Regions from separate parts of the Robertmurraya sp. GLU-23 genome, predicted to be linked through region 2. Evidence: riboswitches for the same ligand, from Rfam matches in the RefSeq annotation. Region 2 holds a riboswitch; each other region holds the start of a gene.
What was found. A riboswitch is a leader RNA that binds a small molecule or an ion and turns the genes downstream of it on or off. The one in region 2 is predicted to bind cyclic di-GMP.
Positions count from the first base shown of each region.

Region 1: another riboswitch for cyclic di-GMP. It lies ahead of ACVBAX_RS14250 (amidase); the one in region 2 lies ahead of ACVBAX_RS19050 (DUF5667 domain-containing protein).
Region 3: another riboswitch for cyclic di-GMP. It lies ahead of ACVBAX_RS13725 (hypothetical protein); the one in region 2 lies ahead of ACVBAX_RS19050 (DUF5667 domain-containing protein).

Region 1 covers NZ_JBRKCV010000008.1:69,912-74,814, forward strand. The annotation lists gene ACVBAX_RS14235 (TetR/AcrR family transcriptional regulator) at 1-452, shown strand, start outside; gene aroQ (type II 3-dehydroquinate dehydratase) at 918-1,376, opposite strand; gene ACVBAX_RS14245 (LysR family transcriptional regulator) at 1,486-2,385, opposite strand; gene ACVBAX_RS14250 (amidase) at 2,502-3,371, opposite strand; cyclic di-GMP riboswitch class I at 3,415-3,504, opposite strand; gene ACVBAX_RS14255 (YhfC family intramembrane metalloprotease) at 3,552-4,322, opposite strand; gene ACVBAX_RS14260 (DEAD/DEAH box helicase) at 4,445-4,903, opposite strand, start outside.
Region 2 covers NZ_JBRKCV010000014.1:85,681-90,583, reverse strand. The annotation lists gene ACVBAX_RS19055 (transglycosylase domain-containing protein) at 1-1,001, opposite strand, end outside; cyclic di-GMP riboswitch class I at 1,203-1,288, shown strand; gene ACVBAX_RS19050 (DUF5667 domain-containing protein) at 1,392-2,552, shown strand; gene ACVBAX_RS19045 (hypothetical protein) at 2,638-2,787, opposite strand; gene ACVBAX_RS19040 (3-phenylpropionate MFS transporter) at 3,037-4,188, opposite strand; gene yeiL (transcriptional regulator YeiL) at 4,272-4,903, shown strand, end outside.
Region 3 covers NZ_JBRKCV010000007.1:195,757-200,659, reverse strand. The annotation lists gene ACVBAX_RS13730 (CARDB domain-containing protein) at 1-1,524, shown strand, start outside; cyclic di-GMP riboswitch class II at 1,924-2,006, shown strand; gene ACVBAX_RS13725 (hypothetical protein) at 2,229-2,549, shown strand; gene ACVBAX_RS13720 (hypothetical protein) at 2,923-3,456, shown strand; gene ACVBAX_RS13715 (hypothetical protein) at 3,453-3,890, shown strand; gene ACVBAX_RS13710 (hypothetical protein) at 3,908-4,129, shown strand; gene ACVBAX_RS13705 (hypothetical protein) at 4,146-4,544, shown strand; gene ACVBAX_RS13700 (hypothetical protein) at 4,637-4,903, shown strand, end outside.

The sequences.
Region 1 (4,903 bases), on a different contig from region 2:
AGAGCATGAAACCCTATCTTCTTGATGCTGCCATAATGTTTACCGCTATTTTCCACCATAACCTTAAGTATGAGAGAATGGCGAATAGCTTAAAGAGCAATCCTGAACGGGTAGTAAGATATAGTGTTAATCGACTTTTGGCACTAATGAAGAATGTAGGGGAAACCGGTGAGCAACTTCTTCCACCGGAACTGTTGGATGATTGGTCTCCAACTTGTCATAAGAAAGATAAATCTTATCAAGAACAACTTACACTTGAAATTATGAGTCTAAAAAAAGAGAGCGTGCATATGACTGACTCTGTGAAATATATCGAGCTGCTCGATTTCATCTTAGAGGAGCTTTTGCAGCCTAGCCAAAAGAGGCAGTTTGTAGTGGAAAGTGCAGTAAGAACCTTAGAGGATCACTTTGGAAAAGCAAAACTACAACAACTACGTTCGTATCTTCAATAACAATGCTAGCAGGTATTGGGTCCCTTTGTCTTGGCCTTAATCGAGTAACTAGCGTAATAAGCGGAGAATTTCCGGTTAGATGCAGAATGGAGCAGATTTCGGGGTAAATAAGGGGAGGTTTTCCGCTTATGCAAAGCAAAATCTCCTATTTTCGAATTTTTTGAGCCAATAGGCGGAATCTCTCCGTTTATTTAAGCTTTTTTTAATAACAATTACTAATTAATCGGAATTTCTCCGTCTATTTTTCAGCTCGGGTGCTTAACCTGATCCCTCAACTGATAAGTGCGGACCCTCCTAACCTAAATGTGAGGATCCGCAGCTTTTTATCGACCAGTTTTAATTGTACAATACTTAATCATGTTAATTACTACAAGACGTATGCAAATTCATACGTCTTGTCTTGTGATTTTAATTAATAAAGTACCCAAAAAACGGAACCCTTTAGTCATTGGCCTGCTAGCTTTTTTAAGCTTCTTGTAATTGCTTTTCATCAATAAGTGTTTTTGCGGCTCTTAACCCTAATAAGTAACTGTCACATCCAAAACCGCTAATCTGACCTTGAGCAATTTCTGCAAATACAGAACGATGTCTAAATTCATCTCTTGCATGGATATTAGACATATGAATCTCAATAAACGGTACTTCTAAAATATCTAAAGCATCGCGAATTCCGTAGCTATAGTGGGTCCAGGCACCAGCATTAATAATCACTGCATCGACTTTTTCACGATAGGCTTGATGAATGCGATCTACCATCTCTCCCTCACAGTTCGTTTGGAATGTTTCAAGTTCTAGATCTAACTCTTCTGCTAACTTTTTCATGCTTTCATTAATTTCATCTAGGGTAATCGTTCCATACACCTTCGGATTACGTTTTCCAAACATATTAAGATTCACACCGTTTAGCATAAGTACCTTTTTCATCATAGATTCCCTCTTTCTCTTGCTCATTATTTCACAAACTTGTTTATACGACTATTTTAAAACAGACAATCCATAAATACCAATCGGTTTTTTGGTGAGATCTATAGGCTTACCCTATGAAAAATAAGTTAAGTGAATTTCTTTCAATATAACTTTTAAACTTTTCCACTACAGGTGATAGGTAACGATTCTTTACACTCGCCATGTAGATAATTTGTTCTGGGAGCGGCTCCTGAAAAGGTAGAACTTTAATGTCAAACAGGTCTAAGGTGGAGGATCGCGGAAGGATTCCCACTCCTTGTTTGGCTGCCACTAAGCCCACCAATGCCGTATCTTCTGCTACTTCACAAGATATATATGGAGTGATTCCGGCATCCGTAAATAATTGATCGATTACGGGACGAAATAGACTTTTCTTGTTAAAACAAATGAATTTTTCCTCAGCAATATCCATTAATTCCACGGAATCCTTGGATGCTAACGGATGATCTTTATGAGTGATGAGTACAATATCTCTCTTCATTAATGGAATAAAATCAATCTCTGGTTCATGTTCCGCATACGTACAAAAAGCAAGGTCATAATTTTCTTCCTTTAAGCCTTGGATGATATTCTGTGTGGTTCCTTGAATACAAGAAAACGTTACTTGTCCGCCCTCATTTTCTTCCATAAAAGACTGAATAATCGATGGGACAAAATCGGCTCCTAAGGAGAAAATGAATGCTAAGTCAATGATACCCGTATTGGCATTGGTGAGCTTTTGAAGATTCCTTTCACCCTTTTCAAGCTCCTCTAATCCATTTTCCACATAGGTTAAAAAATAGTGGCCGTATTTGGTCAGCTTAATATTTCGACCAACCTTTTCAAATAACTTGATACTTAATTCTTTTTCAAGCTCGCCGATTGCCTGGCTAAGACTTGGTTGTGTGATATATAGCTGAGCGGCTGCTTTTGTATAATGCTGTGTTTTCGCTAGCACACGAAAATATTGTAAATGTTTCAGGTTCATAAACAGAGCCCTCCCTGTTTCCAAGCTTTAAACAAAGTATATGATGTTTTTTAGACCAGAAAAAGGACTGAATATGAACAAAAAAGCACTCTTTGACAAGTGCTTTCTTTCGTTCTTTATGGTTTCATGGTTTTCCAGCTTCCTACATGGTGGATAGCAATTCCCTTGTATCCAAGAGTGGTTCCGTAATGAGAGGCAACTGAAGCAAGCTGCTCGTTCATATATGCTTCGCCTTCTTCAAAAAAGGAAATTATATCTCCTTCGTCTGTTGCACCTGTTTCTACACCGATGACTAATGCCTTATTATGTTTCCCAGCAAAGGCTACTTCATTTTTGACGATTTCAATGATAGCTGGGGCGGTATCACGATAGGCCATAATCGTTACACTATTCGTTTTTGTAATGACCCACTCCGCTAGATTTCCTTTACCATACGTATTATTATAAGAAACTTCATCAAACCAGAATGGCAGGTCCGCTTCAAGTGGTAGTTTTAATCCTGCAGCTGAAGTATTCGCTTTTGTTATCAGTTCTTGATAACTTTTTACAGTAGCTGCTCTATTCGTATTCCAACCGCTATATAAGTAGGGCTCTACATCTAAATGAATACCCGTAAATTTTTGAGAAGCGGTTGACCCAGCTTGATAGGTTTTTAACCAGTTCATTAACGCATCTTGATTTCGATATCCTTTTGGAGCTACCCAGCTTGGTGCTCCGTCTAGAGCATATACTTTTATCCCTTTTACTGATGCCTTCGTAGTAAAGCTACGGTACACATTCATTGGGATATCACGATCGACTTGTACATAGACTTTGTTGATTTGCTTTTGTTCGAGAAAGCTTATTGTTCCCGCTTCATCACTAACAATTTCCCATGGATTCCATAGCCAGGTGGAGCGATCTACAGTAGAAGCACTCATTTTTGATCCAAAGCCTCCTATTGAAAAAAGCAACACAACAATCATTGATACTACTAGCTTTTTCATTTCAAGTTCCCCCATTCTGCCAGCCGAGGCTCACAAAATGAGACCTGGCAACCTGACAACCATTCGCTAGATCAAGCGATTAGGCTCATGGCTTTGCGTCCTTCCCTTTCGGAGAAGTTTGCCTTTTACAGTTTTTCTTTTATTATACTTTATTAAAACCAACTTTTGTCTCAGGTATTTTTACCCAATCAGCAATTTTCTTAATCTTTTTATAATGAAGAAAGATAGAACTCCGATGAAGGCAATGTACAACTCAATAATCCATAAGCTTTTGATGTATCCAGTTTGGTAGAAGGCTAAAGGAAAATCAATTGCCGCATGAGCGATAATTGCGAGCAGTACGTATTGAAACTTCTTTTTAATAACAGCTAGTAAAACAAGTAAAGTGAAAGCGATTTGCATAAAGAGAGCAAAGAAACGCTCTGGTATTCCCCATAGGTAGTGAGAAACTCCTTGATTTAATAATGTTTCTTTAATGGTAGCTGCTTGATCACTCGGAAGACTAGCTCCGATAGAGGCATCAAATGTACCTGCATTGATCATCGTTGCAAAGAGAAGAAATGGTACAACCGTTGAAAGGGCAATAACTACGGCTTCAATGCCACCCCAGCCTACCCCGAAAGACAGGCCACCTTTGTAATCCTGATATTTTTTCAACAGCCAGATAAATAAGATATAGCGCCCTACTTCCTCAAATATCCCTGCTGCAAAACCGCCGTATAATCCAAATAACCATGGATGTTCCGCATAGTTTGGAAAATTGGTTATGACTGCAACATGAAGAAGTTTCTCTAATACTTGAGTGATAATAACAAACCCGATGCTACCTATTATTAACGGCTTGAGTGAAATTCCTACCTGTTTTTTTGTTATTAGAATGGCACTAGTAAATAGAAGAATAGAAAAAATAATAACTGCGACCATGCTTAAGATTGTTGCATTGCTAATCATCGTAAATCCCCCTTGTTTTTATTATCATTATTGATAATGATAATATTAAAGTAAGAGTTATATTCTGTCAATGGGGTTTTGTTCTTTTTTTCCAATTAAAAAAGCACCTCTTTAAGAAGTGCTTATCTTCTGGCTATATGAACCTTTAATTGTTTCCCTTTTACCGTTGTATGTTTCATTTCGGACAACACCTGTGCCCCTTTGCCATTCAAGATTTCTACATAAGAGACGGTGTCAAGAATCGTGATAATTCCGATATCCTGTGCAGAAACACCATCAATTTTAGAAATGGTTCCGACAAAATCTACGGCCCGCAGCTTCTTTTTCTTGCCGCCATTAAAATAGAGTTTGGTGATATCCTTATTGAGTTCCTCGCTTTTTAGTTGCTTAATCTCCGGCTCTGAACCAATCTTCTCTTCAAAGGCAGATCGTGATCTCTCCACTTGCCCCGAAGCAGGTTTCTCCTTCTGTGGAATATGAAAACCAATGAGCTGCTCAATTTCGTCTAACAGTCGTTTTTCTCTTTCTGTAACAAACGTAGTAGCCTTTCCTTTCATCCCCGCCCGGCCAGTTCTTCCTGT
Region 2 (4,903 bases):
AGCTGATCAGACGTACTTTCAGGAAATAGGCTATTATCGTTATACACTTCTTCAGCCGCATTTTGAATGACTGGATTTAGTTCTGTATAAATTCTCAGACCACCTGAAAGAATCTCGTTTTCAGTTAGTTCATATTGTTCAATCGCTTCTGCAATGATATGGTCGACATAATAAGGGTATTTCCCTTTATAACCATCGATTTTTTTTCCTTCTAAAACGATTGTCTGTTCTTTTGCCTCGTTTCGTTCCGCTTCCGTAATATAGCCTTCTTCTTCCATAAGTGATAAAACAAGATCTCTTCGTTCTACCGATCGGTCCATATCCTTAAATGGAGACAAAATGGACGGGGCTTTTATTAATCCCGCTATCATAGCTGATTCCCCAAGAGTTAATTCACTAACATCCTTTCCAAAGTACGTCTGGGCAGCACGTTGGATTCCCCATGCCCCTTCACCAAAGTAGATTTGGTTTAAGTATCTCTCCATAATTTCATCTTTTGAATACTTTTGTTCAATTCTTTTTGTAATAATAAGTTCTTTAAACTTTCTAGTATATGTTCGTTCTTGTGTTAAAAAAGCATTTTTAGCTAGCTGCTGTGTTAATGTACTACCTCCAGCCACGATTTCTCCACTCAAGGTGTTTTTTATCAATGCCTTCGCAATGGCAAAATAGTTAATTCCATCATGCTTATAAAACCTCTGGTCCTCTGTTGCAATCACCGCATGTACAACAGTGTCCGGTATTTTCTCAATACTAACGCCTTCAATATTAGATGATGCAATTTTACTTGCGACCTCTCCCCTTTGATCAAAAATGATGGTCGGTTGTGGTGCTGGTTCTTCTAACTTGCTCACGTCTGTTGTCCAGATTAAGATGTTAAAAATCATAAAGAAAACGAGAGCCATACCTATAATTGCCGAAAGTAACTTGATTTTTGCGCTCTTTGAAGTAAAGGTACTCCAAGAAAACTTTGATGACCTTCTTTGTTGTCGTCTTTCCATTCTTCCCACGAAAAAATCTCCCACCTTTTGCTTAAAAAGTTAACTATTATGTTATACCCGATTTATTAAAAATAAAATGTCTGGATTATCTTATAAAAAACAGCTTGAAGGTTTATACTACTTCATTTCTAGATACTCCTCACAGTGAATTTTTACCTGTATATTAAAATCCTTCCCGATAGTAAGATAGAAGCAGGAAATATCCGATAAGGGCAAACTTATAGAAATATAAGGACGCAAAACTACAGGGGCTAAGGTCAAATGAACTACGCCTGCCAGTTACCGAAGAGAATGTAGGACTACAGGACTATTCTTCGGGACTAGTCCTTTTTGTTTCAATAAAAGTCTTTTGGATAAAGATTTCTAAATTTATTCCAGGGAGAAAAATGGATGAAAAGAAAATGGACCGCTCCACTCGTTATCTCAAGTATGTTTTTGTTTGGTAACTCTGTACTTGCCGAGGAAACCGCTGACAGTTACGATCCAGGAACAACGCCTGACCAATTTATCTATAGCATGGATCGATTAGTAGAAGACATTCAACTATTCCTTGCATCTAATGGCTCCGAAGAAACAGATTTACTCCTTCAATTTGCGGAAGAACGTATCGCAGAGGCAAAGGCCATGTCCGAAGAAGAAAAACAAGAATTTGTTCAAGAAGCTATTGAAGACTATCTAAAAATACTTACAGATGCTGAAGAAACAATTGCTGAAATGATAATAAATGAAAAGATGAATGAGGAACAGGTTTTAGAATTAGATGAAAAGCTTGAAGATTCAACTGAATTAAATGAAGAAGTTGGCGAACTACTAGATGAAAGCTTACTAGAAGACGTTGAGGAGAAACAACAAGTTCTAGCCAAACTCCCTTCGATTGTAAATGGACTTGATGAAACAAAAGTAAAAGAGTTACGTGATTCCGGTTTGGGATATGGCCAAATTGTACAGGTATTTATCCTAGCTAATGCAACAGATAAGACCGTTGAGGAAGTTGGCGCTCTTTTTAATGGTGAAGACAAGGGATTTGGAGATGTTGCAAAGGAACTAGGCATCCATCCGTCTGAACTATCGAATGGAAAAAAGAAGGCTCCTAAACAAACCGTGTCCACTATAGAACAAGAGGAACAAATAAACCCAGATGTAGAAGGAACTGACGAAGAAAAGACGGAAACCGATGATGTAAAGACAGAAGCAATTTCGGATAGCACTGAGGTTCAGTTAGCATCTGTTGCAAAAAAGGAAAATTCTGTTCAGCAACCTTCAGAACAACAAAAAGAAGAAACAAATCGCTTAGAAGAAGAACAACGCAAAGCAGCGGAAAAGCAAAAAGAAGAAGCAAATCGCTTAGAAGAAGAACAGCGTAAAGCTGCCGAGAAGCAAAAAGAAGAAGCCAAACGTCTAGCAGAAGAACAGCGTAAAGCTGCCGAGAAGCAAAAAGAAGAAGCCAAACGACTAGCGGAAGAACAGCGTAAAGCCTCCGAGAAGCAAAGAGAAGAAGCGAAACGTCAAGCCGAGCAACAAAGCAAAAGTAACGAAAAGAACAAAGATTAATCTGTCAGCCACTGATTATTCAGTGGCTACTTTACGTTTTTTTAAATGAAAAAGCAGTGAAAATTCACTGCTTTTTCCAACCCACTTATTTCTGTCCATGATTATTCTGATGATTTTGTTCTGTTTCATCTGAAGTACTTACAAGCCCATAACCTGTTGAGCTTATTTCTAATTTTTGCTCATTCTCTTCACTAATTGATAAAAGGCTTTTGTACTCACTGTTTTCTTTCGTCATGATGTACCTCCAAATCTTAATATGTTTATATAGTGCGTCATAAGAAAAAGTTTATGACTTGAGAGTCGAAAAATCAGAAGCCTACGCGTCATAAGAACTCGTTTATGACATTAGAGTTTAAAAATAAGAAGCCTACATGTCATAAAAACTCGTTTATGACATGTAGGCTGAAAAATCAGAAACTTTCGCGTCATAAGTTATGCAAAAAGAGCATGAACTTTAATAGGTCCATGCTCCCCACAAACTTTTTTAATAATTAAACCGCCTTCTTGAACCAACAATAACTAAAATCGCCGGAATGGTACAAATAATCATACCTAAAAAGGCAAGATTCGGGGAAATCTCATACAAGAATCCACCTATCAGTGTTAATACAGCCGTGCTCAAGCTTAATGCAATCGCAGAATAAATTCCTTGAGCATTTGGAATTTGTTCCTTTGGTAGATTCTTAGTGATATAAGTAATAAACGCGTAATGTGCCACTCCAAAGGATAAAGCATGTAAACCTTGAGAAAGAATAAATACCCAGATATTGGGGAACAAAAACAAAAGGATCCACCTTAAAGTCGAACCAGCTGCCGCTAGCAATAATAAGGAGGATGTATTCCATTTTTGAAACAAGGAATCTGCTTTCATAAAGTAAAAGATTTCAAAAATGACCGCTATGTTAATAATCAAACCGATATAATATTGATTCACTTGTAAGTCTTGTAAATAAATATATCCATAGTTGTAATAAGAAGCATGTGCTCCTTGTAATAACACAACAATGAGTAATACGATCGGAAAGCTTTTAACTTCTAATAGTTTCTGGACAGATAATGCCCCTTTTCGATTTTGTTTCGATGGTGCCTCTAATAAAATAGGCGGTGTTGGTAAAAAAGACATAATTAGCATGAAACCAAGACCAACAAACATACTCCACAATATGGCTTGCTCTCCCCACTGCCCTGTTAACATACTAATAATAAAAACAGAAACAACAAATCCAATCGATCCGTATTTACGACTTTTTCCATAATGTATTCCATGTTGACTTACTAACACTGCCGCGGCACTTTCGACAGCAGGCAAAAGTGTCGGATAAACAGCACTAAATAGGATCGTTACAACGAATAAGGTTGTAAACGAAGAAGATGGAATATAAAGAACGGTGGAAATGAGTGAGATAACCGTCAAACTCAGAATCACCTTATGAGCACTTAAAAACCTTGACGCAAAAGGAAAAGCGAACAGCGTTGAAAGTCCTCTTGCCACTAATCCTACTCCCATAATTAGACTTGCTTCAGAAACGCTTAATCCTTTATCTTGTACGAGCCATCCTGTCCAATAGGGTAAGAATGCACCCCATGTAATAAAAAACACAAAGAAATTTCGTGAAAGCCAATGTTGTATATTCATTTTTATACCTCCGTGATTCTTGCATAATAACACGAACATACATACAATAATATGAGATATCTCATATTTTCTCGGAGGAATTCATGCAATTTTTAGTTGAACCTTTACGTAATTACTATCTTACACAATACCCAATAGAATCCTTGTTCTCCTTTCCCATCACACCGTATATACAAGTGTGTCAATTTGAACGAGGTGAATTTATCTTCAAAGAAGGCTCGTATCCTGAGTACTTATTTTATCTTGTTGAGGGCAAAGCTAAGCTCTATGTGACACATGAGAATGGGAAAGTATCACTGATCAATTTTTTACAAGCCCCTACTTTTATGGGAGAAATTGAACTTTTAAATGAAGAACGTATATCCAAAGCGATTCAAACCGTCACGAAGGTTACTTGTCTTGCCATTCCCATTCAGGCTTGCAAAGAGAAGCTGCTCACGGACGCTATCTTCTTAAGGCATTTATGTATTTTTCTAAGTCAAAAAGCAACAACCATTTCCGCGAAGTACACCGAAAATCAGGTATATCCCTTAATTAACCGACTGGCTGCTTTTATACTCGTTTCAGCGGATCATGATTTTTACAAAGAAAAACACACCGAAGTATGTGAATACTTAGGCGTGTCGTACCGTCACTTATTGCATGTATTTGCAAAGCTATGTGAAGAAGGGGTCGTACAAAAACATGCTCGAGGATTTTTGATTGTAGATAGACA
Region 3 (4,903 bases), on a different contig from region 2:
GCAAACTATTATTTGGGATTTATGTCTAATAACGCAACTTCTTATTATGCAGGGAACTGGACTGATCCAATGCCAGGAGAGGCTCCTGACCGATATTATGGGTTGCCAAGAAGTCTTTCTCCCTCTGATGTAAGATTAGTTGCCTATGGGTGGGATGAACCAGGAGTTGTCCACGCTGATTTTTATGCAAGTCTAGGGCCATTACAAGCATCACGTTTAGAATATTCCAATGGCTCCTATTATTGGAAATCAGAAAGCGGAAAGCTTAACAAGTACAGACGTGGGGTTTGGATTGACTACGATTTAAATGTTCCAGTAAGTAAGTATAGACAAGCTTATTCTGGAACTTTTGCTCTTCCTGACTACATAGTAGACTATACTGGGACAGCGACTTATGAGGGTACTTTATCAAAAGAGGTGTTTGACCATTGGGATGAGTACTACACTTCCGACCAATGGGATGTAGAGGTTGAGTACGAGGGAACAGTTTATTCAACAAACCTTACAGCAAAAACCATAACAATAACAGACACGAATAATTCTCCAGTAACACACTTAGTAAAGGGAAGACAATATAAAGCCTCTATGGTAGCAGGCAATAACGGTGAATTAAATGTAGGAGCTTATAAAGTTGGTTTCTATGAACAAGGAAATCGTAAAACACAACTAGATATACCGTCGCATAATTCTGGTAGCGACCAGACCTTAACCTATACCTTTACAGCTGAGACATCTGGCAATCGAACTTTTATGTTTAAGGTGGATGACAATAATGTGATTGCTGAAACCAATGAAACGGATGCTGATAATACTAAACAGGGAACTATTCTAGTTAATACGTTGCCAACCGTTGATCTCACTTATACTCCAACTGATGTATATGAAGGCGATACCGTACAAGTCTGTTCTAGACCACAAGATGAAGATAACAACCCATTAACGGTGAAGATCTTTATTAAAAAGGATAATGGAACAGAATCCACAGTTCTTTCAAGAACAAATGTTGCAAGTGGAGTCGAGCAATGTTATTCATTTGTCACAGAGGTTGGAAGATACGATATACGAACAACAGTCAATGATGGTTACGATGAAATTGGAACCTCTACATGGTTCTATTCTAAACCTTTAATTATTAATGGATACGTTAACCATACGGAACTTTGGAAACAGCAGCACTTAAAAGAGGGAAATCAACCTAACCAGTTTTATAGTGGGGAAAAGTTCTTGCTGGATGCAGAAACCTCGCCATATCCGACAAACTACGTGAAAGCAACACTCAAAGCGAGTCGAGCAGACCAATCACTTGTTAATACTTCCGTGCCATTAAACTATCAAACAAATATTCTCTATAAAGGGGAATTGTATGATGTAACTTTCCTCGAATATCCCAAGAACTTAAAGGTTGGACCTGCAGCTTTTGAATTTGAAGTTCAATACTCAAATGGAGTTGTAAAAAAAACAACAGTATACATTGAGATAATTTCAGATTCCTTTAAAACGTTCAGGATACACAGAAGATTTTAAGATTGGAGCAGATGTATACATCTGCTTTTTTTATATTTCTTAAACATTTCATGATAAAATAATAGTGTACCTTATAAATTTAAGAATAGATTAATATACATATTGGATAATTGATAGATAACCACTTAATGATTCCTTATTGGTAACAATTTCCTCCGCATTACCCATCCAAAAATATTTCCACTATCAAAATTCTGTATTATAATCATTTTAGTCTGATAAAGGATAAAAATATAAATTGGTATTTATATTTATATAGATATATACAAACATGGGTAAATTGAACTAAAAATATACCATTTTTGGTGTATTTGGTATATTATAGGTAAGGAATAATGAAATTCTGAATTATACAAAGTGATAATTAATAATGTAAACATTGAATCAGATACTAAACCAATGAATTGGGGAAGCTGAGAAATATAATCTTTATTTGGACACTTGGATTATGTGGAGCAACTAGTGTAACCGACCCTCTTAGTATGAATTAAGAGGAGAATGAATAATGAAAAACTTAGGGAATTTAGAAATTACAAACTTTCAATTTACAAGTTACTGTATGAATAAGGCAGTAACCTTAACTTGATTAGATAATATTCTATACTTTTTTAAATTTGTACCCTAATATATTGTGAAAATCTACAATAATCAATTTTCTAATTATGTACACTATAGTTAACACACGAATAAAAGGATGATATCTCATGACAAATGAATCAATTATAAATGTACTTTATTATATTAAAAGAGTGGTATTTGAAGGAGAACACGAATCAGTAACAGAACTAATCTACGTAACAAAAGAGATTCATTCGTGCAATAACGGGATCTCTAATGTAACACCTGAAATAATTGCTTCTTCTCTTAGAGAAATTCCTTTAAGTCAAATTAAAAAAGAGAAGTTATCTTTTGAAGAAAGTGAAAACAAAGTATACATTTCAGAAGAACAAGCTTTACAATTATCTAATCTAGCTAAAGTGGAAGTAAACCCAGAATTTATTGAAACTGTAGCAAATTTACTATAATGTCTTGAATCCAGGTACCAAAAAATGATAAAATTTGATTATAGTTTTTTTCTAATTTTTTTATTTTTTGGCAACCGATCATTTGGTTAGCGGGCATTCTATTTTAAACTACAAGCGTCCTTTAGGGATGAGACTCAAACACTATTAACATTAGTAGTGTTTATTAAAAGTCCATTCTTAAAGGGCGCTTTTTTGCGTGGTTTTAAATGGAGAGGGAAGTTAAAAAAACTATCTTAAAACATTAAGAAGGGGCGTTGATTTATGGGCTATGTATCTAGTTGCAAAAATTCTTGTGAAGAGGGTTTCTACAAGAAGAGTGGGAGAGTCTTTTTTTCTAAGGATTGTATTAAGAGGCAGTTAGGAGATGATGAACATGTTTAAAATTACTTGTTTTGCTCCTATCGAGCCTGTTGATTTAGAAAAGAGACTAAAAGGGATCTATTTTAAAACGGTAAAGAAAGGCTTTGAATGGTCCATGGATGGAGCAAAGTTTCGAATTGAACCTTTTGAAAACCAACCACGAACCACAATGAAGGCCTATCGAGTAAGTTTTGATGGAGAGTTACATGGTGGACTTTACCTTTTTGATCTAACCATTGGTTGTCTTGAACCGCTTGTAACTTGTGTGGAATGTATTCTGGAGTACCCATCTATGAAGGATGTTGATTGGTTCAAGGAATTAAGGAAAAGGCCGTCATATCAAATGATTGACCCTAGAGGACTTTATATGAAGAAAGGGATAAGTGCTGTTGTATCTAACAACTCTTTAACTCTTAAACTTCATAGTAGAAAAAACAAAAACTTAAAATTGGCGGATTCATTAAATGAGATTGATATTCTTCGAGAGGACTTAGTTCCAAGCGAAGGTTTCGATCTTTTTTCGTGTTTACAGGAGGAAATTGCATGATGATGATCGAGTTTTATACGGGGATTGAGACACAATTTGTAGTTACTGAAAACCGCATTTATCGAAATGGAGAGGTTATTGCTGAAGGGGACATTCATGTTTATCACCTTATGTTAAATGATCATGCGTTTTTCAACATCGATCAAGGTGAAAACAACCCACCCTTATTCCTTAAGTTGGATAAGGTGACAGCAGTTTTACCTAGTCAGGAAGTGTACAGAGGAGAGAGACGGAATCGAACTGCTTTTAAAATGTCGTATTTGGTTCGCAAGCATGAAGAATGGATTCGTAACGAAGAAATTATTTCTGCAGTAGATGCTACTCATGCACGACAAATTTTAAAAGCTCAACATGGTAGTGATTTACGTGGTATCCGAACTACTCATGTTGCTTCTCTTATTGATTCGCTCTCTTCAGTTCAAAATCAAATATAAGGTTAAGGTGATTACACATGGCAGAGTCTAAAAAAAATCGATTTCTAGATTATTTTAATTGTAACAAAGGCCGAGTGCTTCGATTGCTAAAGCAAGAAGGAGAATATCAATCTTTCTCTCCTGAGCATGGCTATTTATATCTATTAGAAGTTGGGAAGGTAGCTGGCAATGCACTCATGTTACAAGTGGGCGTGAAGTCAGGTGAATTAATAATCTTAGATGTTGTGACAGCAGCATAATTTAGGAGGAATTCAGATGAAAAAAATAATGTTTAAAGCAACATTAATGAACCCATCAACAATTTCTGATTGTTTTATTGGAGAGGATTGTATCATTGACTTTCTTTATCAACATCGTGATTGTAGCAGCATTTTATTAAAAGGTGAAATGAATGAATTTTATCTTAAAGCTGAGTATGGAAAAGTCATTGATTGTATCGACAAAGAAGTAGAAGAACGAATTTCTACTTCTTTGAAAAACATTGAGGCAGCTGATAAAGAGCAAAAATGGTCCCCTTTGGAAGTTTTTAAAATAGACTTTGAAGTATTTTCCCTGGAATCTGTTTATATCTATTCACCGAATAGAAAACAAGTTGAACAGGATTTTGCTCTTTGGTCTATCTTTGATCCGATGGAGATTTATCAAGTGGCATAATATAAACATTTTACTTACTTCATAAGTAAACTCCCTTTCTAGTGGGGCTCTTACAATAAGACTCCCGCCATGCTAGATAGGGGGTCTATGAGGTGATAAAGATGGTTAAGAAAAAAGGACAAAAGGCGAATAAACCTTCTATTGCAGCTTCTCTCATGGAGACATTCATCGAGGATGGGTATTACCCAGAACTGAAACAATCAGAAGGAAAACTAAAAAAGCTTTCATCTTCCATACGAGAACAATTGAAATCGTCAGAAGTGAAGCGTCATGAATTTACGAAACATGGGTTAGTCGGTCGATTCATTGCCAAAAAGGTATATGAGACCGACTATCTTGCTTTGAATGAGTATTTATAT